DNA from 3 places in the Paenibacillus sp. LjRoot153 genome. Region 2 is predicted to be linked to each of the others. Evidence: riboswitches for the same ligand, from Rfam matches in the RefSeq annotation. Region 2 holds a riboswitch; each other region holds the start of a gene.
What was found. Region 2 has a riboswitch for ZMP and ZTP ahead of rpiB (ribose 5-phosphate isomerase B). Riboswitches for the same ligand answer to the same signal wherever they lie in the genome.

Region 1 (10,761 bases), 4.6 Mb from region 2:
TGAAATGTAAATATGTTTTCTTTCCTGGATTGCTGTAAACTCGTTGCTTTCTAGGCTTAATCGTGTTGAGATCGATGGCCCTACGAATTTATAAGTCTGGTCGAATGATTCTCCATTCGGTTGAAACTCCCTTGTGGTATAGACGATTGTAAGCGGTGCTGGATTACACCATACTTCGTATGGAGAATGAATCTCTACATCATATTTTTCCTTCACCATCATCGTCAGGTTTTGAAATTGATCATAGATAGGTTTAACAATTTCTGTAGGAACGTCAATTGAAAATTGTTCCAACTCTCGATCAATGGATTCTTTTGACTGCGCAAAAGACGTACAAGAATTAATTGCAGGAAGTTGAAGCAGCTGAGCAAGTAAACGTCCACAACCAAACATGGAATCATGGATGATATAATCAAATTGTTCCTCTTTAATCTGTTCAAGCACGCTTGGGATAACGATATCTGCGGTTAGTAGAAGACCATTGATTCTCTCCAGCATATGGTCTCTTCCACCTGAGATAAAGGCTTTTATAAATTGTTGGTCGTCAAAAGTTCGTACTGTAGCTCCCGTCTTTTCGATACGTTCCCTGAAAGCTTCTATGCAAAAGTACACAACCTCTTCGCCACGGGAAATCAGCTCTTGCACGACTCCAATAGTGGGATTAATATGTCCCTCAGATCCACCATTCATAAATAAAACGCGCGCCATTTCTACCTCTCCTTATGCTAAACGAACAACTCACTCTTCATAACCGTTACTGCTTGTCCTGACATTAAAACTCTGTTTTCATGCAAACTTATTTTTAAAATACCGCCTCTTGCGGATGCCTGATACGCATACATATCCGTTTTATTTAATTTCTTACCCCAATATGGTGCAAGACCACAATGAGATGAGCCAGTTACGGGATCTTCATTCACGCCTACGGCTGGGAAAAAGCATCTCGAAACAAAGTCAAAGTCTTTTGAGCGGCTTGTCACATTGATTCCCCTTGTTGGAATAGTCTGCAATAAAGAGAAATTAGGACTTAGTCTCTTAATGATGTCTTCAGATTCAACTTCAATGAAATAATCGAATCTATTTCGTCCAACAAATAAAGGATCAATATTTAGTGCACCAATTAATTCGGAAGGATATTCACATTCGTTCACAGGTTCTGCCGGAAAATTAAGTTGAATCCAAGCATCAAGCTTTATTGCTGTTAATAGTCCACTTTTGGTAAAGAAACTTGCTTGTTGGTTCTGTAATAACATCCCTGTTTCCCACAACATGTGCGCGCTTGCCAATGTCGCATGTCCACACAAATCCACCTCAGAACTTGGTGTAAACCATCTAAGTGAATACCCGCCTTGCTGAGGAAACATAAAAGCTGTTTCAGAAAGATTCATTTCTGAAGCAATTCGCTGCATCAACTCTTCATCAAGTGGTTCTGCAGTTAAACACACAGCAGCAGGATTTCCATTGAATACTTTATCCGTGAATGCATCCACTACATAGATTATCAAAGTCAAAATAATCCCTCCTATTTTCTTCTATAATTTTAAAATCTGATCTACATTCATGTTAAACGCTGTTCTGCAAAGCCCATCCGACACATGGAATACTGAAAACTCGATTGCTGAATTTTATCAGATAAATCCCACAAATTTGTAAGAAGCCTGACTTCGATATTCCTTTTAAAAAGCTCACCGAATAGATCGTTTATTTCAAATTGATGGATGGGAACTTGTGCTTTCTCACTCACATAGTAACCCGCTCCAATATCATGCAGGTAGAAATCTGACATATTAAATTCATAGATATATAACGTTGTATTCTTCATGATTTCAAACCATTTATGCTCAATCGCCACAACGTGATCCATTGAATTTGAAGACAAATAGTACTTTTTATCTTCCTCCGTGGTTGCCGCATTGGCATGAAAAGTAACTCTCGGACAATTCCGAGGCGTTAGGAAATTGGGGAAACATTTCTCATTAATCGCCCACACCAATCCTTTGTTTGGGTCCAGATCTTTCCTTGAAGGTCGTCTAGGATTGAAAATAGAAATATCTTTTTCTTCGCTAACATGAAATAATTTCATCCCGCTCCCCCTTTTCGACCTCAACTAAGCTAACTTTTCTGCTGCATCTACAGTGTGCTTTAACAAAGTAGCTATCGTGACGGGCCCTACACCTGCAGGAACAGGGGTAATCGCTGATGCTTTATCCTTACAGGCCTCATAATCAACATCCCCTATGTTGCCTTCGTTATACCCCGCATCCAACACGACGGCTCCTGATTTAATCCAATCCCCCTGCACAAATTTCGGTTTACCAACTGCCGCTACAACAATATCCGCTAACCTTACCATCTCTTCTAAATTCGCAGTCTTCGAATGGCACATCGTTACGGTCGCATTCCGATTGAGTAACATCATGGAAACGGGCTTCCCGAGAATAGGACTTCGTCCAATGACAACAGCGTGCTTGCCTTCTATTGAAATCTGATAATAGTCCATAATAGCAAGAATCGCAGCAGGAGTACAGGAAGGGAAATCAGCTAAGCCGAAGGCATTTTGAGCAAATCCAAGCGTAGTTACGCCATCCACATCTTTCTCGATACGAATCGCTTCAAATGCAGTCCTTTCATCAATATGATGAGGCACAGGGTGTTGTAACAATATCCCATGTACACTAGGGTCTGCATTCAGCTTATTAATCTCAGCAACCAATTCTTCCGTCGTTGTTTGTTCAGGAAGTTCTATACGAATAGAACGGATCCCCAATCGCTTGCACGCATTCCCTTTCATTTTCACATATGTGGCTGAAGAAGGATCTCCACCGACTAATATCGTTGCCAAACAAGGAATGATCTCCTTTAATGCTAATTCATTAACCCTACGTTTCAAGGCCTCTTTCATGTCTGTTGCCACTCGATTACCATCCAAGATTACGGTTTCCGCGGTCATCTTATCATTCCTCTCAAGTTAGGATCAAACATAAAGAGGTAAGGGGATTTCCCCTTACCTCTTGCCCAGGCGTACGGCCTTTATCGATGTGCTCCCTCATGGTTCCCCATGCTCCGCCAGTCACACAACGTTTATTCATCCTTCTATTTTAGCAATGAATACCATTTATTTCAATTCCTTTGCACGAAAATCATTATAAGGTAGCAGGAGACATAAAGAATGAATACCACATATTCGTCATGAAAACATCAAGAACTACGAAGTAGAACATTTCAAGTCCAACATTTCGTTCGGATAAACCCTTTCTCCATAAGCGGGTTATGAAATAAGATATAAGGGCAAACAGAAGTAGTAAGAACAAGCTAGCCCAAACCGATTGTAAGAAATCCGGCATCACTTGCAGAGCAATCTGTTTACGGTAATCGCCAATAAACAATGCTTTGACAATCAGATACATCGCCATAGATATCCCAAAGTGCCGCATGGCATGCTCGTCATAGTGATATTGCCAAAATACACTGATAACGATTAAATAAAGGCCAGGCAAAAGAATCCATTTTAAGCTAATCAGGGCAGTGAGAACGCCAATCCCCCAGAACAACGGCAAATTCCCAGCTGCTTGTTGCAAGTCCTCTGCACGAAGGCTGTTCATTCGCTCCTGATAAGGAAGCTGATCTGTGGCGTAGTAAACGCGAAACGTCTCGGCATTCACAGCATCCAGCCATATGGCAATTGAACTCCCGTTATACGAGGCGAAAGTCGGATATACGGCAAAACCACCGAATTGGCTGATCCTCGAAGAATCCACCACTTTTCCATCCTTAAAGCCAATCTTGTACACCTCTTGACTCGATTGGCGCCTATTTTTCTCATACACCGATGAAACCACCAGAGTTACTTCGCCAGAAGACGCCTTCATAAACATAGGATGCAAAATCGTATCGGAATCGATCCCCTTCGCGACAGGAAGGTTTAAGACCTCATCTTGTATCTTATCCGGTTGATTCGCGGGGAAAGTGAGCTTATGTAAGGAGCTTTTACCTGATTTGCGTGAACTCGTTGTGTACGCGGTGATAAATGAAGAACCATCTACGGCTAGCGTCATTTCATCCAAACTGCTCGTTGCATTATCTAAGTCCTTAAGCTTCATCTGCGAAAGCGGAATCCAGGTTGTATTCCCAAGCTTCGCGTAGTGAAAGGATTCGTTGCCATCTTTACTGACCGCATAAACAAGCGAGATGCTGCCAGCAGACGTATCCCATACACCTTGTATTTGCTTCACATTCACAATATCAAGTTTAGTCCAGGTAAGGTTAGCATTCGGATGAAATTCGCTGACATAAAGCGATGAATCATTGTACGCTAGCAGAACGTTTTCCCCATTTGGCCCCACGACCGTTTGCACATGACCTATCTCGTTCGCAATGAGTGCGTTCTTCAAACTCCATGAATCACTCTTCCACTCACTCGCATACAGTTTATTGCTGTCCCCGATCCATATAATATGATCCATATCCAACATCTTAAAGGCATGGAAACTGCCCGCATCTGGTATAGGACGGCTCTCAGTACGATGACGTCCCTCTTCATCAATCGTGACGAATTCAAGTGTTTTCCCTGCTCGATATGTAAAACTACCATTGGCAATCATTTGCACAGGTTCACCATAGGCAGCCAACTGTGGTAATTCCGTTGCTCGGCCAAATGGTTCTGGAAATGGCTTCACATTTTCATTCGCCAGCATGAACGTTTGAATTAAAGCGATAATGACTATTATTGCTAGGAAAGGCACATACGTAAGCAGCTTCCATCTTGCTTTCTTCACTTCTTAATCCCTCCAAAACTCACTTAAAAATAGATAATGATGCACATATTAATTTTCCATTGTTCAATAAATACTCATGACAATGATATCATTGATTCCATTATGCTTCACTAAAAAAAATAGAGCGATGCCATCATTTTTATTCATCATGGACCGCTCATTATTGGCCAACTCGGATCTCAATCCGCTACTTCAAAAATAGAATCCACGATAATCGGCAGGTTATCTCTAACTGAAACAGCTCCGAAGACCGATCTAGCGTGCTTCCCCTTTTCGCCGAATACATCCAACATCAGATCCGAACATCCATTTAGCACCAAATGATGCTCCTCAAATTCAGGAACAGCATTCACGAACCCTTGGAGTTTGACAACTTGTTTAACATGCTCCAGAGAACCTAATGCAGATTGCAGAACAGCAAGAATCTCGATACCAGTTAATCTAGCAAAGTGATAACCCTCTTGCGTTGTGTATTCCTTTCCCAATTTCCCTTTTGGACTGTCGGACGGGCCCTTGCCTGACACATACAAAAGTCCGTTCACTTTCACATAATTCGTATATTTCGCCGCTGGTTCACTTGCCGTAGGTAGTAGGATCCCTAATGCCTCTAATCTTTGTGCAATGGTTTGTTCAGTCATAGATATATCCTCCCAAATGCATCTATTCTTCTGACCACTTCACGGCCCAGAGCTCATGCTTTTTATTTGATATTCACCGTTTACTGCTTGAAGTGTAACATAGCGCACACAGTTTGTGATCCATCCATCCTCGGCTCTTTCACCGCCTCCAGCAAGAATGAATTCCAGGGAAGCCGGCAATATGTCATAGGTGACAATATAGTAGGTATCCTGCTCATTTTTTAAAATCTGAATTTCATCATGAATCTTATAATTTAAAATTCGTTTGCTTACAGAGACGGAAGCAGCCTCGTCCTTTTCTAATTCAGTACCAAACAGCTTCTTAACGATTGGCTTCAAGTCATCCTGTTGCTGAATGCTCACTTCGTTACTCAGATCATGATGTACAGCATAGGCAGAGCATCCAGTCATACAACTAACACAACTAAGTAAGATTAGCATTATCAACCATCTCATAGCATCGCCTCGTCTAATGAATTTTTCGTAGTTTTTATACAACAAACTAGGTTTACATATAACCCAGTTTTTAACATCTTACTTCAATAGACGATGGCAATACAAATAAGTTGCAATCATCCTCCTATTATTTACAAGCATTCATCGTATTCCTTAAAATGACAGGCCCCAACTTACCAGTTTTTGTATTCGATAATCGAACTTCCATCGTACTATTCGTTATATCAGCTGTTATATCATCGATTCTTCCTGCCCAAGTCGGACTGCCTTCTTCAGGTGTTGGGAACAGCTTGAAACGCCAGCTTATTTCATTTGGAATAAAAGTAAATCCTTCATAACCATCATAATCTCCCGCTGTAGAGGGCACAGGTAAATGATTCGCATGGATGCTTACACTTGTACGGGGAAAGCTTGGTGTGAGCTTCACTTTATAAACGAGCGCTGCGCCTTTGGCATTCGCATTGTCAGTAGTTACAGGTTCAAGAACAGCACTACATGGCATAGATACATCAGCTTTGACTTGCACGGGGCTAATCATGGCACTCCCCACAATCAACACAACCAACATCATTTTCTTCATAGAATCCCTCCGAAACATGTTTTGTGGTTATTTTTCCCATTTCCTCAATTCCTATGACATGTAATAAAAAGCCACCTCGCGGCGGCTAAAATACGTATACTGAAGCTATCGTTGAATAATTTGCTCGCGCTTAGGTCCAACAGAAACCGTTGAAATCTTCACGCCGATTGTGGATTCGACGAATTGAATGTAGGTCTTTGCCTCTTCTGGAAGGTCTTCCATGCGTTTAATCTGAGAGATATCACATTTCCAACCTGGCATTCGTGACCATACAGGTTTAGCCGAATCCATCAACGCAGTAACTGGAAAGCGATCAACAATTGTACCATCCGCTAATTCATAGCCGACACAAACAGGAATTTCATCCAAGTAGCCTAACACGTCGAGATTTGTTAAAACGACACTTGTCGCTCCCTGGATCATACAGCCATACTTGGTTGCAACTACATCGAACCACCCCATGCGTCTAGGACGCTTCGTGTTTACGCCATATTCACCGGCATCGCCTCCGCGACGACGTAATTCCTCCGCTTCGCTCCCCCCCAATTCAGTAACGAAGGGGCCTGCTCCTACACAGCTCGAATAGGCTTTGACAATGGCGATGACCTGTGAGATTGATCTGGCTGGTAGTCCTGCCCCCACTGATGCAAAGCCAGCCAGGGTCGATGACGACGTTGAATACGGATAAATCCCATGGTCCGGGTCACGTAAAGCACCTAGCTGTCCTTCCACCAATATGAGATCTCCATTTTCATTGGCATTTTGAAGCAGAGTTGTTGTGTCACACACATAAGGAGCTATTCGTTCAGCTTGGCGCAACAGCTGTTCCAATAGTTCATCTGACTGGATGGCTGCACGACCATAGAGATGTTTAAGTAACACATTTTTCGCTGTAAGCATATGCTCGAGTCGTTCCTTTAACCGAGTATCATTAAATAAATCGGCAACTTGAATGCCGAGCTTAGCATATTTGTCCGCGTAAAATGGCGCAATCCCGCGCTTCGTTGATCCATAACTGCGAGCGCTAAGCCGCTCTTCTTCGAGTTCGTCGAAGAGTCGATGTACGGACAATACAACTTGTGCCCGCTCAGAGATGAACAACTTCGGCGTAGGTACGCCTCTTGCTGCAAGTTCCTCCAATTCGCTTAGCACGATATCGATGTCGAGTGCCGTTCCCGGCCCTATCACATTCGTAACATGTGAATAAAACACACCTGAAGGCAGCATGCGCAACGCAAATTTGCCGTAATCATTAATGATCGTATGACCCGCATTACTTCCTCCTTGGTATCGAACAACATAAGATGATTGTGCCGCTAAGACATCCGTCATCTTCCCCTTACCTTCGTCTCCCCAATTCGCGCCAACTATCGCAGTTACAGTCAAATCTAACGCCTCCTAAACTTGTTTTGCCTGACAAAGCTTATTATAATTGCCTTAACGTCATTAGAATAATTGATATAAGTTATACCATATATAAAGTGAGGTAATGTTTGTGGATGTTAATCTGGAGTGGTACCGCGTCTTTTATTGGACAACCCATACGGGAAGTTTATCGAAAGCGGCCGAAGTGCTGCATATCACACAACCCGCAGTGAGTCATACGATTAAGCAATTGGAAGCAGCGCTCGGTGGACAACTCTTCTTTCGTACGGCCAAAGGAGTCACATTAACGGTTGAAGGTGAAGTGTTATTTCGTTATGTCGAGCAGGCATTTAGCTTTATGAAAATAGGCGAAAAAGCCATCGCTGACATGCATAGCTTACATAGCGGGGAGATCAATATTGGGGCAAGTGACACGTTGTGCAAGTATTATCTTTTGCCATATCTGGAGGCTTTCCATGAACAATTTCCAGGTGTGCGAATCCGAGTTACGAACCGAACAACACCTGAAACCATCGCACTTCTCAAGGAAGGTAAAATTGACTTTGGTATCGTCAGCCTTCCCGCTTCGGACAAACAAATCGAATTTCGCGAAAGTACGACGATTCAAGACTGCCTTGTCGGCGGAAAGCCCTATGCACATCTGGCAGGAAGTCCGATATCCCTGGATGATTTACACAAATACCCCCTATTATTATTGGAAAATGGAGCAAGCACGAGGCGCTATATCGATGACTTCGCCACCTCTGAGGGCGTAATCCTCACACCTGAGTTCGAGCTTGGCAGCATCGATCTCCTTGTGCAATTTGCCAAACGTGGCTTTGGCCTTGCTTTCGTCATCGGTAATTATGTAGCTGAGGAACTCGCTGCCGGCGAATTAATCGAAATTCCGTTAGCTTCCCCACCCCCTGCGCGTCAAATAGGGATAGCCACACTTCGGGGAGTTCCCCTGTCAGCAGCATCAAAGTCGTTTCTGGCGATGCTGCCCTGATCAGGTAAGCAAAAAGAGACTGTTCCCTTCAAGCAGATCATTCTACTTGAGGAGTACGGTCTCTTTTTCACACTATTTAAGTTAACATCTTGCGGATTGCCCACAAATTGCCCTTCTCCAGGTAAATAAATGGATTTCCTGTAGTTAATTTCCGTCTTTTCTTTCGAAATTCACAAATAACTGGATTCCCTGCATCTAATTCGCCTCGATTTCCTCTGAAGCGACGATTTAGGCAATATTAACTGTAGAAAATCCATCTAAAGCGCTCAATACCCTAAATCTGCTGAAATTAACGGGAGGTTTTCCATTTATTTTACTACTGACCTTGTGAGTTCTTCGAATATTCATAAAACACCATATGAGATTTATCCTCTTTGTAATAGGTTACTCTGTCCACTAACGTCCCTGTATGGAATTCGAATTTATGCCCGTCTGGGTCTGTGAAATATATCGACTGTTTATCTCTTTCGTCCCTAGTCCGACCTGGAAGTATATGTACATCTAGCCGCTTAAGTTTTTCATAGATTTCATCAAAATCATTCTCATCAATCGTGAAAGCCAAATGCGTATACGAATAGTGAATGTCATGACGCGGAATATCCTTCTCTTGATTCAATGCTAACCAGTACCCATTTAAATCGAAGTAGGCTAAATTACGCCCTTTCACTACTATTTTGGCATCGAAAACTTGTTGATAAAATGCAATCGACTTCTCTAAGTCTGACACCGAGAAAAGTAAATGATTAATCGCGCCTATTTTCATAATAGTCCTCCCCTTCGCTTATGAATGACATCTCCTAACTTCTGTACCGGAACACTTAACAAAATGAGAACGGCCGCTAAGCCATCCAGCCAAGATAGCCGCTCCCCCAACAAAATCATGATAAACACAAGTGTTACAAAGGGGGCGAAGAAGGTGAAACTCGCGATTAAAGAGGCTGACGAGTACTTCAATGCTCTGAAATACAAGAAGAACCCGAATACGATATTACTCAAGCATAACCATAGAACACCATAGAAATCTATCAGCTGTAGCAGCTTTCCTTGTGAATAAACCAGCATCCCCGCAATAGACAATAGCCAAGCTAATAAGGTCATCACAAAGGTACTAACTAGCATGTCTTTTTTGTTCTTCTTCACGAAGTTCGTAAATAACCCCCAGCTTATGGCAGCCAGAATCGCTAACAGGTCTCCTCTTACGTTTGTAAAACTGAAATTCGCGAAATCGCCCTTCGTAACCAGTAGGAGTGTTCCTGCAAACCCCATGAGAATTGAGAGGATTTTATACCTATTCAACCTCTCCTTGTGAATTGGAATTGCGAATATAACGATGAAAATAGGAAATAAATAATTTAACATAGACGCTTCTACGGCTGGAATGAGCTCTAGTGATTTTAAATAGAGAAAGTCATATAGAAACGTAAATACTCCGCAGGCAAGTACCAGCAACCACTCCGAAAACCTCCATACCTTAACCGGCTTCCCCCATGCTCTAATGACTAAAATGACTGCAAATATGATCACACCCATGCCGTACATATAAAACAACACCTGATAGCTATCCAATCGATTTAAAACCAACTTGCTAACTGCTGCAACCGCCCCCCAGATCAACAACAAGATGGGCATGAGGACAAAAGGATTCTGGGTCGCGTTTAATTTCTTCTCATCTTTTAACAAAATTGCTTGCTCCTCAAGAATCTAAATTTTTCCTAGAAACTCTAATCTTATCTGATTAGAAAAGGAGAATTCAAGCAAATATATGATTTTCAGAGCACCATATGCCTAACGTGAAATTATAATATGACGTTCATATTCCATTGATATTCCCCGAACACTCTCCTGCTACGCTGAAGCTAAACTTGGAACTACAGGAGGGATTCATATGCGTCTCGCGTTGTTTACCGACACTTTTGTTCCTCAAATGAACGGCGTTGC
Region 2 (10,761 bases):
AGTCGTAGCTAGAGAGCCTGGTTCACTGATCGTGATCAATCCACCTGAGAATCGGAAGAAATTTTCGGAGAAACGGGAATTCCCGCGGGTAGATGTGAAGAACATAGGACACATTGCAGGATTTCAAAATATAACCCAAAAAGAGCAGCATCACTTGGAAAATCCAATTGAAATTTCGATAAAAAACATTTCCATGAACGGAATTGGCTTTATCATTAATGATAATTCGATGATCGATGGTATTCTTCACAAAAAATGTCTGCTGCAACTCGAGCTGGATTTAGGCTTTGAGATGCCTTGTATGTTGGAAATTATAAGGAAAGAAAAGCAAGAAGACGGTTACTACTACGGGGCCAGCTTCGAAAGCTATCCAGAGGAACAAAGCAATGCGCTGCGCGGTTTTATTCTGCGAAATCAGATCCAAACTTACTTCGAGCAGAAGCGGGATGAAGAGTTCAAAAGAGCAATGGAAAAAAAGTCTGCAGCCAATCAATAGCTTGCAGGCTTTTTTTTGCCCGCTAAGTACTATATAATAAGAAGGATGATTTTCGAAAATTAAGGAGTTGTAACGACAATGGCTTTGAAAGCAGGTATCGTCGGTCTACCGAACGTAGGAAAATCGACATTGTTTAATGCAATTACACAGGCGGGGGCAGAATCTGCGAATTATCCGTTCTGTACGATCGATCCGAATGTTGGGGTAGTAGAAGTACCAGACGAGAGATTGCAGAAGCTGGTGGAAATCGTTGTGCCTAAGAGCATCGTGCCGACAGCCTTCGAATTCGTTGACATTGCGGGTTTGGTTAAGGGTGCGAGCAAAGGCGAAGGCCTTGGAAATAAATTTCTAGCACACATCCGCGAAGTTGATGCGATTGTGCATGTTGTCCGTTGTTTTGAGGATGATAATATTACTCACGTTTCTGGGAAAGTCGATCCGATTGGCGACATCGAGACGATTAATCTTGAATTGATTTTGGCAGACATTGAGTCGGTTGATAAAAAGATCGAGCGTTCACGCAAAAACCTCAAAGGTGGCGACAAGAAAGTGGTTGCTGAAGTTGAGTGTTTGGAACGTATCAAAGAAGCCTTATATAATGATATGCCAGCACGCAGCTTGGATTTGACAGAAGATGAGCGCCTCCTGGTTCGCGATCTACATTTGCTAACGATGAAGCCAGTGCTTTACGCGGCAAACGTGAGTGAAGATGAAGTTGCAACGGCGGACGAGAATGCTTACGTTAAAATCGTGAAGGAATTCGCAGAAAAAGAAAACAACGAAGTTGTTTCCATCAGTGCGAAGGTTGAATCCGAAATCGCTGAGCTGGAAGATGAAGAAAAAGCGATGTTCCTGGAAGAGTTGGGACTTCAAGAGTCCGGCTTGAATAGATTAATTAAAGCTGCTTATCGTAAACTCGGCTTGTACACGTATTTCACGGCTGGGGTTCAAGAGGTTAGAGCATGGACGATTCGTAAAGGAACGAAAGCTCCGCAAGCAGCTGGCGTGATTCATACGGATTTCGAACGTGGATTTATTCGTGCAGAAGTTGTTTCTTATAACGATTTGGCTGCTGCTGGATCCATGGCGGGTGCGAAAGAAAAAGGTCAAGTACGTCTTGAAGGTAAAGAGTACGTGGTAAATGACGGCGACGTTATGCATTTCCGTTTCAACGTTTAATTGATTATAAAAATAAGAAAGGAGTGATCCCCTATGTTGGATCGACTTCAGTCCATTGTGGACCGCTATGAAAAACTAAGCGAGTTATTGTGTGACCCGGATGTAACGAGTGATACGAAGAAACTAAGAGAGTATTCCAAAGAGCAATCTGATCTTCAGGAAGCTTACGATGCTTATAATGAGTATAAGAGCGTGAGTGAACAGCTAGCTGATGCGAAAGTGATGCAGAATGAGAAGCTGGATGATGAGATGCGCGAAATGGTCAAAATGGAGATCGAAGAGCTTAGCGAACAATCCGCTAAACTAGAAGAACATCTCCGCATCTTGATGATGCCGAAAGACCCTAATGATGACAAGAACGTCATCGTGGAAATTCGCGGCGCTGCAGGCGGCGATGAAGCTGCGCTGTTCGCAGGCGATCTCTACCGGATGTATACGCGTTATGCGGATGCGCAAGGTTGGAGAACGGAAATTTTGGATGCTTCCGTGAATGATTTGGGCGGATTTAAAGAAATTATTTTCATGATTACGGGTAAAGGTGCTTATAGTAAGCTCAAGTTTGAGAGCGGTGCGCACCGTGTTCAACGTATTCCAGTAACGGAATCCGGTGGACGGATCCACACCTCCACGTCGACGGTTGTTGTTATGCCAGAGGCAGAAGATGTGGAAGTCGTGATTCATGATGCCGATATTCGCGTCGATACGTTCTGTTCCAGTGGAGCGGGCGGTCAGTCCGTTAATACAACGAAATCCGCTGTGCGTGTAACTCACGTACCAACTGGTATCGTCGCAACGTGTCAGGATGGAAAATCGCAAAACTCCAATAAAGAGTCAGCGCTTCGCGTACTTCGTACGCGGATTTCAGATAAATTGCGTGAAGAAGAAGAAGCGAAATATGCGGGCGAGCGTAAAAGCAAAGTCGGAACGGGCGACCGTTCAGAGCGTATTCGTACTTACAACTTCCCGCAAAGCCGGATTACCGATCACCGTATCGGCTTGACGTTACACCGTCTAGAAACGGTATTAAACGGCGATATGGCGGAAATTGTGTCAGCATTAACGATTGCTGCACAATCCGATGCCTTAGAGGCGATGTAATGACGACTGCAAACATGAGTGTGAGAGAAGCCTTTGTGAAGGCTTCTTCTTTTTTAGCGGAGCAAGGCGTCGCAGAGGCTTCGTCTTGCACGGAACTGCTGCTGCAGCACCTCTTAGGCGGCTGCAGTCGGACCGAGCTGCTGTTCCGCTGGTGGCAGGAACAGATGCCGAAAGAGCTGGTCGCCACTTGGGACCAGCTAGTTGCAAGGAAGGCCGTGGGTGAACCGGTGCAGTACATCACCGGTGAGCAGGATTTCTTCGGCCTTCCGTTTGAAGTCGGGCCGGCCGTGCTGATCCCGCGGCCGGAGACCGAGCTGCTCGTGGAGGCGTTGCTCCACGAGGGCTCGCGTCTGTTTCCGCAAGGCGCTCCGCTGCTTGCGGATGTGGGCACCGGGAGTGGTATCATCCCGGTGACGATCGCACACGCGCGCCCTACATGGCGCGTGGCGGCCAGCGACATCTCCGCGGCAGCGCTGGAGATGGCCCGCAAGAATGCGCAGCGCCACGGGGTGGCTGAGCGTGTGGAGTGGCTCGAGGGCGACCTCCTCGAGCCTTATATTGAGCGCGGGCTCGCGCCGGATATATTGGTGTCGAACCCACCATACATCCCGGATGGCGACCTGCCGGCGCTAATGCCTGAGGTGCGGCTATTCGAGCCGCACACTGCTCTATTCGGCGGTGTCGAGGGACTCGACCTGTACCGCCGCATGATCTCGCAGCTGCACCGGCTACCACGAATCCCGACTGTGGTCGGGTTCGAGGTGGGCATCGGGCAGGCGGAGGCGGTTGCGGCGTTGTTGCGTGCCGCCGCGGAATGGACGGAGATCCGCTTCGTGCAGGATCTCCAGGGAATCGAACGCCACGTGGTCGCGATCCGCTCTCCCGAGTAGCCGATTCTCAGAGATCGTCTGCATCTTTCTACCAACTCTATCATTTTGCAAAAAATCATAGATTCATAGGTTTAGCCCCTCCCACTATTGTCCATACTGGCTAGTAGATGACGGGAAAGGGGCTACTCTCCATGGTTAAGAGAACGGAGCGCCACTCAGTTAATAGCCTATTATTCATTGTTTTTGCACTTATCCTTATGATTATGTGTTGGGAATCCAATCGTACGAACGCGGCGGTTATTTCGCCTACGATACCGGAAGAATCGATTCGTTTGCGTATTCTAGCAAATTCCGATTCTGCGCAGGACCAAGCTTTGAAACGCGAGATTCGCGATGCGATTATTGCCCGTATGACGGAGTGGGTTGTTGGACCACATTCCTTGGACGAGGCCAGAGCGGTCGTGAGTGCGCATTTGCCTGAATTCGATCAACTGGTTGGCGAGATGATTGCATCCCGCGGCTACAACTATCCGCATACAGTGGAGCTAGGTGTTGTCCCTTTTCCAACCAAAATGTACGGAAATGACGTCTACCCCGCTGGGGATTATGAAGCTTTGCGTGTTGTAATTGGTTCTGGTGAAGGACAAAATTGGTGGTGCGTCTTATTTCCACCGTTATGCTTTGTAGATTCGGTATCAGGTGAAGCGGTTGCTTCGGCTGCAGTTGTGGTGGCCAAAACGACGGACGAGAATGGCAAGGAAAAGCAGCCGGTTAAAGAAGATAAGGCTAAAGCTAATGTTAGTGAAACACCGTCTGCCAAGAAGAAAGACGAAGTTGCTAGCAAGGATAAAGCAGCTTCCACGGAGAAAGTTGCCAAGAAAGACGCTAAAGTTGAAGTTGTAGCAGCTTCGGTTTCCACATCCGAAGAGCCAGCTCAACCGAAAGTAAAGTTCTTCATTTGGGAAATGTTTAAGGCGATATTTTCGTGGTTTAGCTAACCGCTATACATACATTTATTTCATATAAGTAAGGATGAGAGTGATTGTGACAACCTACTGGAACGTGGATCAAGGGGAACAGAGCGCGACAGCGCAGTATATAACAGAGGCAGCGAACCTTCTGCAGCAAGGGGATACAGTTGCTTTTCCGACTGAAACGGTGTATGGACTTGGTGCGGATGCGACGAATACGGCAGCGGTAAAACAGATTTTCGCCGCGAAGGGGAGGCCCTCCGATAATCCTCTGATTGTGCATATAGCTGACGCGACGCAGCTCTCAGGCCTTGTTCAGCCAGATAGTCTCACAGCTCATCATCAGGTGCTTATGAAGGCTTTCTGGCCCGGACCTTTAACCATTGTGCTACCTGTACTTGCAGGTAGCCTTTCGCCGTTGGTTACAGCAGGACTGCAAACCGTCGGTATCCGTATACCTGATCATCCGGTGGCTCTACAGCTGCTGCGAGTAGCGGAGCTTCCGATAGCAGCACCAAGTGCGAATAGTTCGGGTAGACCGAGCCCGACGCTGGCATCGCATGTACGCGATGATTTGGATGGCAAAATTGGTGGAATTGTAGACGGTGGTGCAACGGGTGTCGGTGTAGAATCAACGGTTATTCAACTTATAGACGAAGAGTTATATGTGTTGCGACCAGGTGGTGTGACTGCGGAGCAGTTGCAGGCGGTTTTGCCAGACCTGCTTATTCATTTGGCTGAGCCAACTGAGGTAGAAGCTGCGGATACTCCTCGTGCGCCAGGTATGAAGTACACGCATTATGCACCGAAGGGCTATATGCACATCGTTCAAGGAGAAGACGATCTGGAAGTCTCAGCATGGATTCAGCGCGATATCGATGCCGCGAAGTCACGGGGAGAGTCGACGGGGATTCTCACTTTTAAAGAAAGAGTAGGCGGATACCGAGCGGATCTCGTTGTCGCATGCGGCTCCTTAGCACAACCAGAAACGATAGCTCGGGAGCTTTATGCCGCTCTACGGAATTTTGATCATAAAGGCATTAGCTATATTGTCGCAGAGGGCGTTCCAGATGCAGGGATTGGTAGCGCCATTATGAATCGACTGCTCAAAGCAGCGGGTCATGAGCGGGTCCGCCTCTAAAGTAGCATGATTCCCAGTTTGTCCGCATATCTTGAGAAAGAATCGTGGACAAGGGGGATCGTGCTATGCTCGCATCTGGGGTAGAAGTTGGGCAACTCATGACAATTGGAATAATGGCGATTGCTTTGGGCCTAGATGCTTTTTCGTTGGGAATTGGCATTGGGATGAAGGGCATTCGTCTGGTGGATATTTTGAAAATCAGCATTGTCATCGGTCTCTTTCACGTGCTCATGCCATTGATGGGGATGTTTATGGGGCAGTATGTCTCCCTCCTTCTGGGGAATGTCGCAACGGCGGCAGGGGGATGTTTACTTATTTTGCTTGGCGCACATATGGTATATAGCTCGATACGTGGGGAAGAGGCTACGGCATTCGATCATCGAACGTTATGGGGGCTTATCATTTTTGCCCTCAGTGTTAGTATAGATTCGTTCTCTGTGGGTGTTTCTCTCGGGATGTTTGCCACGGACATTGTGCTTACAGTACTTATCTTTGGTCTATTTGGCGGCTTGCTTTCGATAGCAGGTTTGCTGCTTGGCAGACGAGTTAGCGGTTGGATTGGGGAATATGGTGAGGCATTCGGTGGACTTATCCTGTTAGGGTTTGGGATCAAGTTTTTACTATGATACAATACGGGTAATTACGGACGGCGGTATAGTCGTTTATTTCAAAAATTTAGAATTTATAGGTTTCACACAAAATGTTGGCTAAATTTCTATATAAACGCATCCTCCTAAGAGGAGGGTGTAGTCGTTTATTTCGGGAGGATTTCATGTTGCGAATTCTATTTGTCTGTACAGGAAATACGTGCCGCAGTCCGTTAGCTGAAGGTTTGCTGCGTATGAGGGTGCATCAAGAGGGGCTTGCGGCGGAGGTTCGTTCGGCAGGTGTATCTGCGATGACGGGTGGTCCGATATCGAGAAACAGCCAGTCACTTCTTCATGAAGCGGGTTTCAAGGAATCTATCAGTTCGCTAGCGATTAGCACTGCGGATGTCGATTGGGCTGATCTGGTTTTGACGATGACGACGGGGCATAAACGTAAAGTGATTGGGCGCTTTCCTCATGCGGTCGAGAAGACGTATACGCTCAAAGAGTATGTAGAGGACGATGCTCGCATTCTGAAGGCTATAGAAGAGCGAGAGCAGCTTGCGACAGAGCTCCAGCTCAAACAAGCGCTATCTCAGACGGTATCTGTGGAAGAAAAAAGCCGCATGTATGCGCTGGAAAATGCGATTCCAGATTATGATATTTCAGATCCTTATGGCGGGTCACTAGCCGATTATCGTTATACAGCCGAGGAAATTAATCGGAGCTTGGATAAATTGGTGAAAAAATTACGCTAGCATTCCGAGGTTAAAGATGACGTTTGCTTTTTCCATAAAGGTCCTCGGTAGGATAGGTCAATAGAGCTTTACACATTGCTGGGAATGCGATAAAATACAAGTAACAAGCAAGACTCAATGTAACTGGCGACGAGTGGGAGTAACCACAATGGAGCATTGAGCTATACGGCCGGTCGCCTGGGCAAAAGAGCAACGCGCGTTTTTTAGCGTGTGCGCTCTTTTTTTCGTTTTTGGTGAGCTTTGGGATATAATAGGATGGTCGAATTCGAACAGTCAAAAAGGAGCGTTTTATTCATGAAAATTGCTTTAGGTGCAGATCATGCAGGCTATCGTTTGAAAGATGTTATCATTCCTTTTATTGAATCATTAGGTCATCAAGTGATCGATTTCGGATGCAGCTGCGGCGACTCCGTCGATTATCCGGATTATGCACTTCAGGTTTGCGAAAAAGTCGTTTCAGGAGACGCAGATAAAGGTATTCTACTTTGTGGAACTGGTATTGGGATGTCCATTGCTGCCAATAAAGTTCCGGGAATCCGCTGTGCACTTGTGCATGACCTTTTCTCCGCGAAGGCGACCCGTGAACATAATGATACGAATGTGCTAGCAATGGGTGAGCGAGTTGTTGGACCTGGCGTAGCAGAAGAAATCGTCAAAATTTGGTTGGAAACTGAGTTTTCGGAAGGTGTCCGCCATAAGAATCGAATCAACAAAGTGCAGAGCATCGAAGATCGTTTCACGGTTCACCCCTAGAAATGAGGTTGCGCAATGACAGATTCTATGTATGATCCTATCGCAGAAGCTTTGGAAGCGAATCTGCGTGAGCTGGTTACTGTTGGTAGCCTGCGTCCCGGCCATATCTTGGTGATCGGTACGAGCACGAGTGAAATTCTCGGACATCGAATTGGAACATCGGGTACGTTGGGTGCAGCAAAGCCGATTTTCGAGACGGTTGCGCGTATTTGCAGCGAGTTCGGGCTGCATGCCGCGTATCAGTGCTGCGAGCATTTGAATCGTGCGCTGGTCGTAGAAGAAGAGCTGCTGGGGTTAATTCCACAGCTTGAGGCGGTTTCTGTGATTCCCGTGCCGAAGGCCGGGGGTTCGATGGCTTCCTATGCGTACAGGCACTTCGTGAAGCCGGTCGTTGTCGAAACGATTCAGGCGCATGCGGGCATTGATATTGGCTCAACGCTGATTGGGATGCATCTGCGCAGAGTTGCTGTTCCTGTAAGGCCGCCGGTTCGCCATATTGGCCAGGCTTATGTCACGATGGCTTTCGCAAGGCCGAAGCTCATCGGTGGTACAAGAGCTGTATATTCCGCGGATTTGGCGGATCAACTTTATCAACAAGCTGCACCTGATGCAGATTGCTAATTTATTTTAACTATCATCTTTAGGAGGAATTCCATATGACAAACTTTTTGAGCAAGCAAGATCCGAAAATCGTAGAAGCGATGAACCTTGAGCTAGGCCGTCAACGCGACAAAATTGAGCTAATTGCTTCCGAGAACATCGTGAGCCAAGCGGTTCTTGAAGCTATGGGTACTGTACTTACGAACAAATATGCAGAAGGCTACCCAGGCAAAAGATACTATGGTGGCTGTGAGTACGTAGACATCGTGGAAGACATCGCTCGTGACCGCGCGAAAGAGCTTTTCGGTGCTGAGCACGCGAACGTTCAACCGCATTCCGGTGCGCAAGCGAACATGGCAGTTTACTTGGCTGCGCTAAACCCTGGTGACACGGTTCTGGGTATGAACCTTGCGCATGGTGGTCACTTAACACACGGTAGCCCTGTTAATGCTTCCGGTATCCTTTACAACTTCGTCGCTTACGGCGTAAGCGAAAAAGATTTCCGCATCGACTATGACGATGTTCGCAAAGCAGCTTTCAAACATAAGCCTCGCATGTTAGTTGCTGGCGCAAGTGCTTACCCGCGTACAATTGATTTCGAAGCATTGGCTTCGATCGCTAACGATGTAGGCGCATTGTTCTTCGTTGATATGGCGCATATCGCTGGATTAGTTGCAGCTGGCTTGCACCCGAACCCAGTGCCACACGCACATTTCGTAACAACTACAACACACAAAACGCTTCGTGGTCCTCGCGGCGGTATGATTCTTACGAAGAAAGCTTGGGCTGCAGCGATTGATAAAGCCGTATTCCCTGGTTCCCAAGGTGGACCTTTGATGCACACGATCGCAGCGAAAGCTGTTTCCTTTGGTGAAGCTCTTCAACCAGATTTCAAAGTGTACGGTCAAAACGTCATCAACAATGCTCAAGCATTGGCGACTGCTCTTACAGCTGAAGGTATCAACCTTGTTTCCGGCGGTACGGACAATCACTTGATGTTGGTTGACTTGCGTAACCTGAACATTTCCGGTAAAGACGCAGAGCACGTTTTGGATGAGATCGGTATTACAGCGAACAAAAACGCAATTCCTTTCGATCCAACTAGCCCGTTCGTAACAAGCGGTATCCGTTTGGGTACACCGGCTGTTACTTCCCGTGGTATGGACGAAGAAGCGATGAAAACAATCGCGAAAGTTATCGGTCTTACTTTGAAAAATCCGAAAGACGAAGCTACGCTGGAGAAAGCTCGTGGCATGGTATCCGATCTAACGGCACAATTCCCACTTTATCCAGGTTTGACTTACTAATAGCTACTTTTATAGGGCCAGCTCATAGGAGCTGGTCTTTTTTTTATTTCCGTCCAACCCCATAGGCTACTTCAACCTTCCACCCAACCCCTAAACTAGCTCCTGCCGCCTCGCTATCTCTACCTCTACCTTCCTTAGTCCGTCCCCTCAAGCTAGCTTCCGTTGCTGCCTTACGCCTACCTCCATCCCTACCCCTAAACTAGCTTTCCCGACCGCCGTCCCATACCCCATCCCTGCCGCCCCGCAATCTAACTGGATTTTCTCCATTTATTCACGAAAACACATCTGAATCGAGCAAATTAGCTGTAGTTTATACATCTAAACATGTATTACATGGGGACGCATGGACCGGACATCTCCGATCTGGAAAGTGCCGTGGATGAGGTAACATGGTGGGCGTACCGCAATCTTCAACGTATCGGCGTGGCTGTGGCTGACCATCCTACAGGTCCATGGACCCGTGGGACGTCGCCCGTGATCGATGTCTCCCCAGGAGAGTGGGATGGTCTCATGACGAGCAACCCTACGGTGTGCGAGACCGTAGACGGCCGTATCCTGATAATGTACAAAGGTGTGGCCGAGGGTCATCCGCCGAAGGGCGGGGCGGTTAACGCAGGCGTTGCCTTTGCCGATCATTCGTTGGGCACTTTCCGAAGCAGTCAGGCCCAACTGGAGTGTGCGGCTCACGAGGGTTTTTTGTCATGATTTTATATCAGGAGGAAAACCATGCATATTGTTCGGTTCTACAGCAGATAAGTTGGATAACATATGATATAATGGACGAGGTTTGCCTGACCTATAAGCTTAATTAGGAGGAACATATGGGTAAAGTACATATTTGCGATCATCCGCTTATCCAGCATAAGCTTACTTATATTCGGGATGAGAACACGACAACGAAGGATTTCAGAGCGCTTGTCGATGAAGTTGCTACATTAATGGTGTATGAAATTACAAGAGATCTGCCACTACAGCAAGTACAGGTGAAAACGCCGGTTACAACAGCGGATTGCCAAGTCATTTCGGGTAGAATGTTAGGTT
Region 3 (10,761 bases), 4.5 Mb from region 2:
CGAAGCTGGATCGCGAGATTGAGCGCGGTATGGGTGTTTCCGTTGGACGTTTGCGCGAAGATTCCATGTTTGATTATAAATTCGTTGGATTGTCGCATAACACATTGCGCGGCGCAGCGGGTGGTGCGGTTCTAATCGCTGAGTTGCTGAAAGCAGAAGGTTATATTCAAGCGAAATAAAGCCTCCGAAAAGGCAGCGGGCCACAGACTTTAATATGCAAGTAGGGGCCGCCTCCGCGTAGATGGATCTACACGGAGGCGGCCCCTTTCTTGATTTAGGTATGACTCGGGTAGCGTTCCTGCAGGAATGAGACCGATTGGCTTATTAATGCTTTTAAAATATCAACGTTAATATCTGCAACTTTATTGATATATACACAGGCTTTTGCAGCCTCATGTTTGCCGAGTTCCTTTAATAATTCCTCTCGATCGGTATCTCCTGTTGCAAAATACAAGCTGATTTTGGCTTTTCGCGGTGAGAAACCAACTAAAGGGGCATCGCCTTCATGACCGGACGCATATTTGTAATGATAAGTGCCAAAACCAATAATGCTAGGACCCCACATTTTAGCTTCATAACCAGTCACTTCTGTAAAAATATCTAATAATTGATAAGCGTCTTCACGCTTTTTAATACTTTCCACATTTTCAATAAACTCAAGGACACTGCTATCCGTTTCTTTCGTTTTTGCTTCGTATGCCATAGAAACACTCCTTATCGATTTTACCGATGTGATGGCTAGTCATGATCATTTTACCAAAGAAGTGTTTGAAATAGAAACATTTCTACGGGAAAGATCGTCTAATACATACGACTGGAATTGACTATTATCACGTGAAAGAAGGGGTTTTTTTCATGTGGACAAAGCGATATTGGTTTCCGATGGTTCCATGTACGTTATTTATTTGTGTCCTGATTGTGGGTTGCGGTGATCGAAAGGTAGTAGATCATTACGAAGGAGCTGCTCAGCTCCAGGAGACACCTAAAAAGACGAAGTCTGTATCAAAAGAAGATTTACAAAAATATGCAAATCAGTTAGTTACATTAGAGACGCTTTTTGAAAGACACCAAGTTAAGCCTCAATCCTCCTATAGCAATGATCAAGAAGCCTTTCTGGAGGTGCGCCGTGTAGGCGAACATGCCCAAACACTCTCGGAGACTGAGAAGACAAAGCTTAGACAATCCATCTATGAGGCGATCGGTGCCGAGTTTCCACTGAATATATCCGTCTATACGATTGATGAGCAATCTGGAATGACTGGTAAAATTACTGCAATTAATGAAAAGAGAAGTTTTCTAGTCGTATCATCCGATAAATTCATTGGTCAAGATAAGAAAATGCCTGATGCTGCGTGGTATAGCATGTCTGACGATGCAAGAATTGAGTATGAAGGGAAGAAGCTGCAACCGATTGAGGTTCAGATTGGATCTACCGTTAGAGTGTGGGCAGAAGGCTTGATGCTGACGAGTTACCCTGGCAAACAACGGGACTTCGCCTCGAAATCATCGCACTAGGCAATGGCGCCGGTGATGCAAGCGGTAAGGTCACAGGATTAGTTACAACTGGCGAAGGGGTTAATGTGGAGCGTATCATTGAAATCGATGGTGTGAAACATAGACTTCTTCCGTTTGCGCAACTAAGAAAAGAAAGCGTCCCAGCACAATTCTCCGAAATAACAGTTGGCAAGCAGGTGAAAATTTGGTTTGCAGGATATGATTTTGGTAATGAGAAATTTGTGACAAAAGTCGTCTTGGATAGTTAGTTGTAGAGACAATTAATTCAATCTTGAATGATGCCTAAGGAAGTGTGCAAATGAGCCAATCGAAAGAGATAATTATTGACTTACAACTCGTGCAGCATCTGATCACTTCCCAATTTCCACAATGGGCAGAGCTGAGTCTACGGCCTGTGGATTCGGCTGGAACAGACAATGCCATATATCGGCTTGGGGAAGAGATGGCGGTTCGGTTACCTCGAGCGGAATGGGCCATTGGTCAAGTGGAAAAAGAGCAGCGTTGGCTGCCGATGCTAGCCCAGAAGATACCGGTATCCATCCCAGTGCCCCTAGCACAGGGCGTTCCTACGGAAGACTATCCATGGTTCTGGTCTGTGTATCGTTGGCTGGATGGCGAGAATGCGACAGTTGGGCAACTAGCCAGCTATTACCAAGCGGCAACAGCTCTTGCACAATTCATCTACGCCATGCAGTCAATCGATCCTACAGGTGGCCCTGCTCCAGGTTCTCACAATTCTGGCAGGGGTGAACCTCTGGCTATGCGAGATTCGGCAGTTCGAGATGCAATCGCAACCTTGAATCCTATCATCGATACGGAAATAGCAGAGGCTGCATGGGATTTGGCACTTCATGCTCCCGCATGGCAAGGACAAGGCGTTTGGATTCATGGAGATTTACATCCGGGGAATCTTCTTATTGATAAGGGAAGGCTAAGCGCTGTGATTGACTTTGGTACGTTAGGCATAGGTGATCCTGCCTGTGACCTCATGGTTGCATGGACATTCCTTACAGCCGAGAGTCGAGAGGATTTCCGCACCTTACTATCGGTCGATGAAGCAACGTGGGTGAGAGGCCGCGGCTGGGCGCTTTCTTTCGGATTGATTGCTTATGCTTATTACATAGACAAGAACCCTGGGCTTGCCGCCATCTCGCGACGCGCGATTGATGAGGTGCTTAGCGAGCATGTGAATCGTTGCGAATAGCATGGAACATAAACTCATCAACGTTTTTTATTTATTTAGGTTTACGATTTGTAGATAGGAGAAATACATCATGCTAACTGCCATTCTTCAAGGAATTCTTTTATCAGCAGGTCTCATCTTGCCGCTAGGTGTTCAAAATGTATTTGTTTTTAATCAAGGGGTCACACAGCCACGTCTAGTAAGGGCATTACCTGTCGTTCTGATAGCATCATTATGTGACACGGCACTTATTACTTTGGCTATTTTAGGCATATCCGTCGTTATCGTTACTATACCTGCTATTAAGTTCGTGCTTTTTTTACTAGGCATACTGTTTCTTATGTATATGGGGATTGTTACGTGGAAAAGTAAACCTGCCACTACGTCAACGGAAGAGAAAGCACTATCTCCTAAGAAGCAAATAGCGTTTGCTGCATCGGTTTCACTCTTAAATCCTCATGCCATTTTGGATACGATCGGAGTCATTGGAACAAGTTCTATCCACTATGTTGGGAAAGAAAAATGGGTATTTGCAATTGCTTGTATACTTGTGTCATGGATTTGGTTCTTTGCTCTTGCCGTCATGGGGAGACAGGTTGGGAAATTAGATAAATCTAACAGATTTATGACGTATCTCAATAAAGTTTCGGCGCTAATCATGTGGGGGACTGCCGTTTATTTATTTAAGCAATTAATCTAAACGTAAAGAAGTGTAAATAAAGAATTTCCACTTGATTTCCAGTGATTCTCCCGAATATAATGAAGGTAATATTTGGTATGTGTAACTGGCGAAACGTAGATCACTACGGGGGAGCACGTATTCCATAACAGCCGTTCGCCTGGGCAAAGTATTTGATCAATGGATCAAATGCTTTTTTTATTTTGAGGAGGAGATTGTAATGGAACGAGTTAGGAATGTGGCAGTCCTCATGTATGAAAAGGTAGATCTGTTAGATATTGCAGGTCCGTTCGATGTATTCGCCGTGTCGAGTAATTGGGGGAAAGATTTCAATGTCTACACGGTGGGGGAAAAGCAAAGACCTGTGAATACAGTCAGCGGCCTTACGATTCAGCCCAAATACAGCTTAGATGATTGTCCGGTGCCGGACATTTTGATTGTACCTGGTGGTGTAGGTTCGCGCACTGAAATGAACAACGCAACGACTACATCATGGATTAGCCAAACTGCTGCTAGTGCGGAAATCGTTTTATCTGTTTGCACAGGTGCTCTCTTTTTAGCAAAAGCCAATTTACTGGATGGATTGCAGATTACGACTAATCGGAATGCGTTTGATTTATTACGCGAGATTGCGCCACAAAGCGCTTTGATCGTTGAGGACGTTCGATATGTTGACAATGGCAAGATCGTGATGTCCGCAGGGGTTACCGCAGGATTCGATGCTGCGCTATATGTCGTTGCTAGGCTGTTTGGCGAAGAAAGAGCTCTCGCAACAACTGCAAAGATGGAGTATCATTGGCAGAAAGATGAGATAGTGGAACCGCGAATGGACAATTTAGATAAAAATTGTGAGTTATTGCTGATAAGAAAAGCTCGGATAACAGATTTGGAAGCCATGCAGAAATTATATATAGAAGCGGCCGAATGGATTCAATCTTCAAAGGGTTTTACACAGTGGCGTGAAGATTCATTTACGAGGGCTTATTTGGAGTCATTTATTTATGAAAATGACGTATTTATAGCAAAACTGAATGGAGAGCTTGTTGGCTGTTTTTCCATACACTGGGAATATGAAGAAATTTGGGGAGATTTATTTCATGATGATGCAGGTTATGTACACCGATTAGTCGTCACGCGAAAATATAAGGGAGAAAGATTCGGTAGTAGGTTACTAGCTTGGGCAGCAGATTACATAAAGAACAAGGGTAAAGCTTGGCTGCGTCTAGATTGCATGGCAGATAACCCAACACTGAATGATTATTATCGCAGCCTGGGTTTCATTCATCGAGGTAGATACGATGGCCGCGGCTGGAGTGCAAATTTATATGAGCGTGAAATTGAATAATTTGTGTAACCGAGTATCTAATAAAGCTGTCCGACAAGTAGAGTTATCTATTTGAGGGCAGCTTTTGTTTGTTATATGGACGAAATGACTCGAATCGATCCATTCGCAAAAAAAACAATAAATTGTTCTATGAAATAACGGATTTTGTTCCTTGTACGGCTGATAGGAAGTTCTTAGAATGAGAGGGCAAGAAGTGATGTCTGAACGGCTTGAATATTAACTGATAGAAATTAATGATGCAGGGAACCGTAGGAACCAAGAGGGCGTGTATCTCACGGCTTCCTCCGGTTTGTTCTCTTTCCTTATCCCATTATGATAGACTAAGAAAATATTTACACTGAACCGCTGAAACGAGGGATATTCACTTGCCAATATTAAACTGGTTTTCATCTCTAACCTTAAAATATCGTCTTTTTCTGGCTTTCATCGTACTTATTCTTCTGCCATTCTCCGTCTTGGATATTTATAATTTTCAAAAAGTGAAGCTCAATTTACAACGGAAAACGAGTGAACAAAGCCTTGTACAAATGAACAAAATGAATGAATCGCTTGAAAGTCTGCTTGCTACAACTTTCAAGACTATTACGATGTTCGAGCAGGATTCATCCGTTATTGCGGTTCTAAAGCAGCCGGAAGTTGTCGATCAAATTATGAATCAACGCAAAATTGAAGAACGTTTTCGCTCGGTAACGAATAGTCTGTTCATCTCCAGCCCACCTGTTTTCTACACAATTGTTGATTTACTCGGTAATGTGTATACCTCTTTCCCGCCAGCGCAGCGCTTAAATTATGAAGCGATACAGGCAAAACCTTGGTTTAAAAGCGCGCTATCTGCCTCAGCACCGTACCAATGGCAGTTGGAAAGCAATGAAGTGCTGTTTGATGTTAATAAAAGCCCGCAGCTTGTTGCTATTTCTACGCCTATAAGGGACGCAGATAGCACCATTCGAGCGATTATCCACATAGCGGTGGACTACGAAAGCTGGTTTAAATCAGCTACTAACGGAAGTCCAACATCCGATCAGTATTATTTGATTGATCAAAAAGGAAACGAGATCGTACATTCTGGCGTAGATAAGTCGCCTATGCCTTTGGAGGCACCGATCATCGATCGTTTGCTTTCAGACGGTTCCAGTAATGGCTTTTTCATACAAGGGAGTACGTTTATTAACTATACGGTTGTTCCATCTTTCCATGCGTATTTAATCAAAACTGTGCCATCCAATGTTCTCTTTGCAGAGCTTCGATCTATACAGAACGCTTATATGGGCACACTTATTTTTTTCACAATCGCCTTCATGATTATCACGTTTCTCATCGCATCCGCGGTCACGCGTCCACTTCGGCTTATTCAAGCTAAAATGCTCGATGTCGTTCGTAAAGAGCTGAAAGTACGGCTTCCTGATCAAAAATACGGCGGTGACATCCAGCCAATTGTACAAGCATTTAATCAAATGATTGTGGATATGAACGGCCTTGTACAGCGCTTAAAAGTTGAGGAACGGCAGAAGGAAGCCAGTCGATTCCAAATGCTGCTTTCGCAGATGAACCCCCATTTCTTGTTGAATACCTTGAACACGATTCGCTGGTTGGCATTAGAACGAGGGGACAACGCTATTCCGAAGATTTGTGTATCGCTTGGCAGATTGACAGAAGCGGGATTGAAGCTCGATGTAGATCTCATCCACTTGGAACAAGAGCTAGAGCTTGTACGAGGATATGTCTATATCCAACAATTCCGATATGATCAGCAATTTCAAGTTGACTATGTGTATACCGATGACTTGAAATACGCACTAGTTCCGAAACTTAGCCTTCAACCGATCGTTGAAAATGCGATTTATCACGGAATTTCACAAATACAAGAGAAAGGGCACATCTCGATCCATGTTTATACGAAAGATGCTCAACTTATCCTTGAGGTGGTCGATAATGGCGTCGGTCTTGAATATAGCGAAGGTTTGTCCAAAGAGGATCATAACGGCATCGCCTTACAAAATTTGAGAGAGCGATTAGCTCTCTTGTTCAAAAAAGAAGCGAGTCTTGAATTCATTCCGGTATCACACGGTTGTATGGTTCGTATCCAGCTTCCGCTCCTGATGTCCACACCCTATCAGAAAGGAAATGATCACCATGTGGACCGTACTACTCGTTGAGGATGAGGTTTTCGTTCGAAGAAAAGTGAAAGAAACGATGCCTTGGAAGGAAATGGGCTTCATTATCATTGGAGAAGCAGGTAATGGCTTGGAGGCGATGGATAAAATCCGGGAATGCCAACCTGACGTTGTCATTACAGATATTGTGATGCCGCTGATGAATGGTGTGGACTTGTTGAAACAAGCGCGGAGGGAAGGCTTCTCAAGTCGATTCGTCATGTTGACGGTTATGAGTGATTTCGAGAACGTTCAGCAAGCGCTGGAGTTCGGAGCTACGAGTTATATGCTCAAGCTCTACATGGATCAAGCGACATTAGCAGAGACGATGAGCAAGGTAGAAAGAGAGCTTATCGAGCGTAGAAATACCGAAATCCGAGAAGCTGAAGCGGTGTATCGCAGGCTTTGGAAAGTATTGATAGGGGGATCAGAATCTTCGGAAGTTAAGGGAAGCGAGGTGGCGGTTCCTGGTGTTCATGGACGTGATTTGAGCATCGTCGCGGTACAACACGGACGTTCAGCATACACATTGGATGACTTCTTGGCACTTAACTTGATGGAAAATGATGTGGCGTCCGAAGCTGTTTGGCATTCGCTGACCATCGAAGGTGTTAGCTACCTATTCATGTGGCTACCAGCCTCTTCACAGTTCAGCATGTCTATGGAGCATCCCTTACCCTATAGCCTGATCTATACAGAATTAAACCCATCTGCACAGCTTATGGAAGCATGGCAGAGCGTCCTTGTAGCATTGAATGCGGAGTGGTACAATCCCACATTCAGTGCGAGACTATGCAATTCTGTTGGCTCTCCTCTGAGTGAAACTGCTGATACGTGGGGGTTGGAGCATGAAATCTGGCACAACTTGGAACAGCTAAGATGGGATGCCGTTGTTGGAGCTGTGAGTGATCTATGGGGGGAATTCGAAGTTCACAATGCTCCGCAGCAGCAAGTGAAGCAAGCAGCCGCGAGAATTGTCCAATTGTGCGCGAGAATATCTCAGCTCGTCATGGAGGAAGAAGCAGCATTACTCGCTCCCGACCATCTTCGTCTTAAATCGGCGTTCTTGGCTCGTCTAGAAGCGCATTTCAAACACTTGAGCGCTTCGCGCATTCCTATATCGGATCATCCGGAGATCAACAAAATCATCTCCTATTTGCATGAACACTATGCGGAAGAGATTACCTTAGACATATTAGCCAAGTTGGTTTGCATGGATGATAAATATGTTAGCGGTCTATTTAAGAAGAAGCTGGGATTAAGCATCATTCAATATTTGCATCAGATTCGAATTGAACATGCCCAAAGATTGCTGCGCGAAACGGATCGAACGATTAGTGAAATAGGTGAACGTGTAGGATTTGCGAATGATAATTATTTCATTAAGATTTTTAAACGTTTCACTGGCGGGACACCTGCAAGCTTCAGAAACCGAACATAAACATTTTTCGTGATTTTTCGACATATGTGACTTTTGTTCTATGGAATCATGGATTCTGTTTCTTATTAGCATTCGTAATGGGTGATAAAGTAGGTACTGTAAGTAATCAATTGCAGGAGGTCAATCCAAATGACAAAGAGAAAGAACACAATGATGCTTGGTGCACTAGCTCTTACTTTAGGTCTTACAGCATGCGGTAATACATCTGGTGACTCAACCTCCAGCAGCGCTAGTACTACTTCTAGTCCTAGTGCAACAGCAGCACCTGGTAAGGTCGTTAAGCTGAAAATGTGGGGAGGCGTTCCGCCAGAATCCGGTCCTCAAGCGGTGGTCGACAATTGGAATGCGAAAAACCCAGACATTCAAGTGGAGTACGAACGCTATGTAAATGACGATGCAGGTAATCTGAAGTTAGATACAGCCTTGCTCACAGGTCAAAGTGTTGATTTATTCGTGAACTATACAGGTACAGCATTGAAGAAGCGTGTGGATGCTGGCGTAGCGTTGGACTTAAGCAGCAATACCGATTATAACATTGAGCAGAAGATGGGCTCGACGACAAAGGATTGGCAAGTTAATGGTAAGTATTACGGAATCCCAACTGTAAAGAGCACGTTCTTCGTATGGTTTAACAAAGAGATGCTCGATCAGGCTGGACTCAAAGTGCCTACGTCCTGGACATGGAAGGATATGCAGGATTATGCCACGAAATTGAAGGCTGATAAGCGCTTTGGACTTGTCCAGCATTTAGAATCATTCCCAGATTCCTTAGATGCCGCATTGACCCATGACGGTTATACGAAGAAAGATGGCAGCTCAAATCTTGACAATCCATTGGTTGGCACTTGGTTAGATACGTTGAATACCATGATGAAGGACAAAAGTACACCAATGCTTGGCGAACAGCTGACAACCAAGATGCCTGTAGAAACGATGTTTCTTAAAGGTGAGAGCGCAATGCTGAACGCGGGTTCATGGATTTTCCGGAATTCAAATAACATGAAAGATAATCCAAGGACGTTCAAAATCGCTTTCGCGCCTGTTCCTAGACTAGATAGTAATGAGCAAAATAGTATTGGCCGTGGTGGGTTAGGAGATTTCGTTTCGATCAATGCGAAGACGGCTAATAAAGATGCAGCATGGAAATTCCTGAAATGGTATGCAGACGGTGGATTACTGCCTCTTGCGTCCGGCGGACGGATTCCATCTTCCAAGGATGCGAATGTTGAGGATGCTCTAAAGCTTCTATTAGGTGAAAACGAAAGTACTTATGACATTCCTTCTTTGAAATTTGTACTCTTTGAGAACAAGACTCCTACGTTTACGCGTAACCTGCCTCAACAAGTTATGGACCTACGCAGGGAGGAATATGAGAAGTTTTTCTTAGGCAAGCAAGATACTGGGGCGACATTAGCTGCAATGGTTAAACGCCATACTGAATATATGAAAACAACGAAATAATTAGGAAAGCAGGGGGATTGGCTTCGGCTGGTTCCCCTGTATGTATACTAAGGGAGGTTATCGGATGTGAAGAAAAACTGGATTGCCAGACAAAGTTTCACCGGCTATTTATTTATTGCACCTAACATGCTGGGCGTTATCCTCTTTTTTATTGTACCGGCGATATTCTCTTTCGGTCTCATTTTCACGAATTATCAATTCGCCAATCCCAATTATCATTTCGTGGGCATTGATAATTTCAAGCGTCTCATCCATGATGATCTATTCTACGTTTCACTCCGAAATACGGGATGGTATCTATTATCGGTACCTATTTCCATCATGCTTGCGTTTCTTGTAGCACTTGTATTGAATAAGCATGTGTATGCCAAAGGATTGCTGCGTGCCATGTATTTCCTACCCTACATTACGAGTGGCGTGGCTGTTGCTTTCGTATGGATGCTGCTGTTTCAACCTTCGGAAGGCCCGATTAATCAACTATTAAGAGCTGTAGGTGTTTCAAATCCACCGGGTTGGTTGTCTACAACGGGAACGTCCATGATGGCCATTGATATCATCTGGATCTGGTTCATGCTCGGCTATAATATGATTATTTATTTGGCAGCCTTACAGGAAATATCTCCCGAGCTGCTTGAAGCTGCTAAAGTGGATGGCGCGAGCGGATGGGTAAAAATCAAGTCTATCATTTTCCCAATCGTCAGTCCGACGACGTTCTTACTTCTCATTACCGGCTTAATTATGACCATCAAATCGTTTGGTTTGATTCAAGCGATTACACAAGGTGGTCCTGGTAATAGTACAACAATATTGTCTCTATTCGTCTATAAAAATGCGTTTGGCTACTATGAGATGGGCTACGCATCCACGATATCTTGGGTATTGTTCTTAATTATTGCGGCGATTACATTCGTCCAATGGTTTGGTCAAAAGAAATGGGTTCATTATTAGAATAATTGAGTAGGAGGTAACCTCTATGGCTACTGT

Region 1: it holds a riboswitch for ZMP and ZTP, as region 2 does, so the genes downstream of both, ACSQ8P_RS19625 (bifunctional 5,10-methylenetetrahydrofolate dehydrogenase/5,10-methenyltetrahydrofolate cyclohydrolase) here and rpiB (ribose 5-phosphate isomerase B) in region 2, are expected to answer to the same signal.
Region 3: it holds a riboswitch for ZMP and ZTP, as region 2 does, so the genes downstream of both, ACSQ8P_RS19330 (GNAT family N-acetyltransferase) here and rpiB (ribose 5-phosphate isomerase B) in region 2, are expected to answer to the same signal.

Annotation. Positions count from the first base shown of each region.
Region 1 covers NZ_CAXUQH020000001.1:4,580,896-4,591,656, forward strand. The annotation lists gene ACSQ8P_RS19610 (macrolide family glycosyltransferase) at 1-708, opposite strand, end outside; gene ACSQ8P_RS19615 (PhzF family phenazine biosynthesis protein) at 726-1,511, opposite strand; gene ACSQ8P_RS19620 (DUF6886 family protein) at 1,559-2,083, opposite strand; gene ACSQ8P_RS19625 (bifunctional 5,10-methylenetetrahydrofolate dehydrogenase/5,10-methenyltetrahydrofolate cyclohydrolase) at 2,108-2,950, opposite strand; ZMP/ZTP riboswitch at 3,007-3,084, opposite strand; gene ACSQ8P_RS19630 (hypothetical protein) at 3,144-4,775, opposite strand; gene ACSQ8P_RS19635 (RidA family protein) at 4,955-5,413, opposite strand; gene ACSQ8P_RS19640 (hypothetical protein) at 5,453-5,869, opposite strand; gene ACSQ8P_RS19645 (hypothetical protein) at 5,997-6,449, opposite strand; gene ACSQ8P_RS19650 (adenylosuccinate synthase) at 6,555-7,835, opposite strand; gene ACSQ8P_RS19655 (LysR family transcriptional regulator) at 7,945-8,823, shown strand; gene fosB (metallothiol transferase FosB) at 9,140-9,586, opposite strand; gene ACSQ8P_RS19665 (DMT family transporter) at 9,583-10,503, opposite strand; gene ACSQ8P_RS19670 (glycosyltransferase family 4 protein) at 10,709-10,761, shown strand, end outside.
Region 2 covers NZ_CAXUQH020000001.1:27,853-38,613, forward strand. The annotation lists gene ACSQ8P_RS00135 (PilZ domain-containing protein) at 1-496, shown strand, start outside; gene ychF (redox-regulated ATPase YchF) at 575-1,675, shown strand; gene prfA (peptide chain release factor 1) at 1,709-2,773, shown strand; gene prmC (peptide chain release factor N(5)-glutamine methyltransferase) at 2,773-3,663, shown strand; gene spoIIR (stage II sporulation protein R) at 3,795-4,601, shown strand; gene ACSQ8P_RS00160 (L-threonylcarbamoyladenylate synthase) at 4,648-5,715, shown strand; gene ACSQ8P_RS00165 (manganese efflux pump MntP) at 5,781-6,341, shown strand; gene ACSQ8P_RS00170 (low molecular weight protein arginine phosphatase) at 6,488-7,060, shown strand; ZMP/ZTP riboswitch at 7,170-7,250, shown strand; gene rpiB (ribose 5-phosphate isomerase B) at 7,355-7,813, shown strand; gene ACSQ8P_RS00180 (TIGR01440 family protein) at 7,829-8,434, shown strand; gene glyA (serine hydroxymethyltransferase) at 8,470-9,720, shown strand; gene upp (uracil phosphoribosyltransferase) at 10,542-10,761, shown strand, end outside.
Region 3 covers NZ_CAXUQH020000001.1:4,513,935-4,524,695, reverse strand. The annotation lists gene asd (aspartate-semialdehyde dehydrogenase) at 1-179, shown strand, start outside; gene ACSQ8P_RS19355 (DUF1801 domain-containing protein) at 275-703, opposite strand; gene ACSQ8P_RS19350 (hypothetical protein) at 856-1,515, shown strand; gene ACSQ8P_RS19345 (hypothetical protein) at 1,443-1,763, shown strand; gene ACSQ8P_RS19340 (aminoglycoside phosphotransferase family protein) at 1,814-2,719, shown strand; gene ACSQ8P_RS19335 (LysE/ArgO family amino acid transporter) at 2,790-3,398, shown strand; ZMP/ZTP riboswitch at 3,470-3,550, shown strand; gene ACSQ8P_RS19330 (GNAT family N-acetyltransferase) at 3,598-4,722, shown strand; gene ACSQ8P_RS19325 (cache domain-containing sensor histidine kinase) at 5,088-6,878, shown strand; gene ACSQ8P_RS19320 (helix-turn-helix domain-containing protein) at 6,856-8,316, shown strand; gene ACSQ8P_RS19315 (ABC transporter substrate-binding protein) at 8,446-9,777, shown strand; gene ACSQ8P_RS19310 (carbohydrate ABC transporter permease) at 9,844-10,725, shown strand.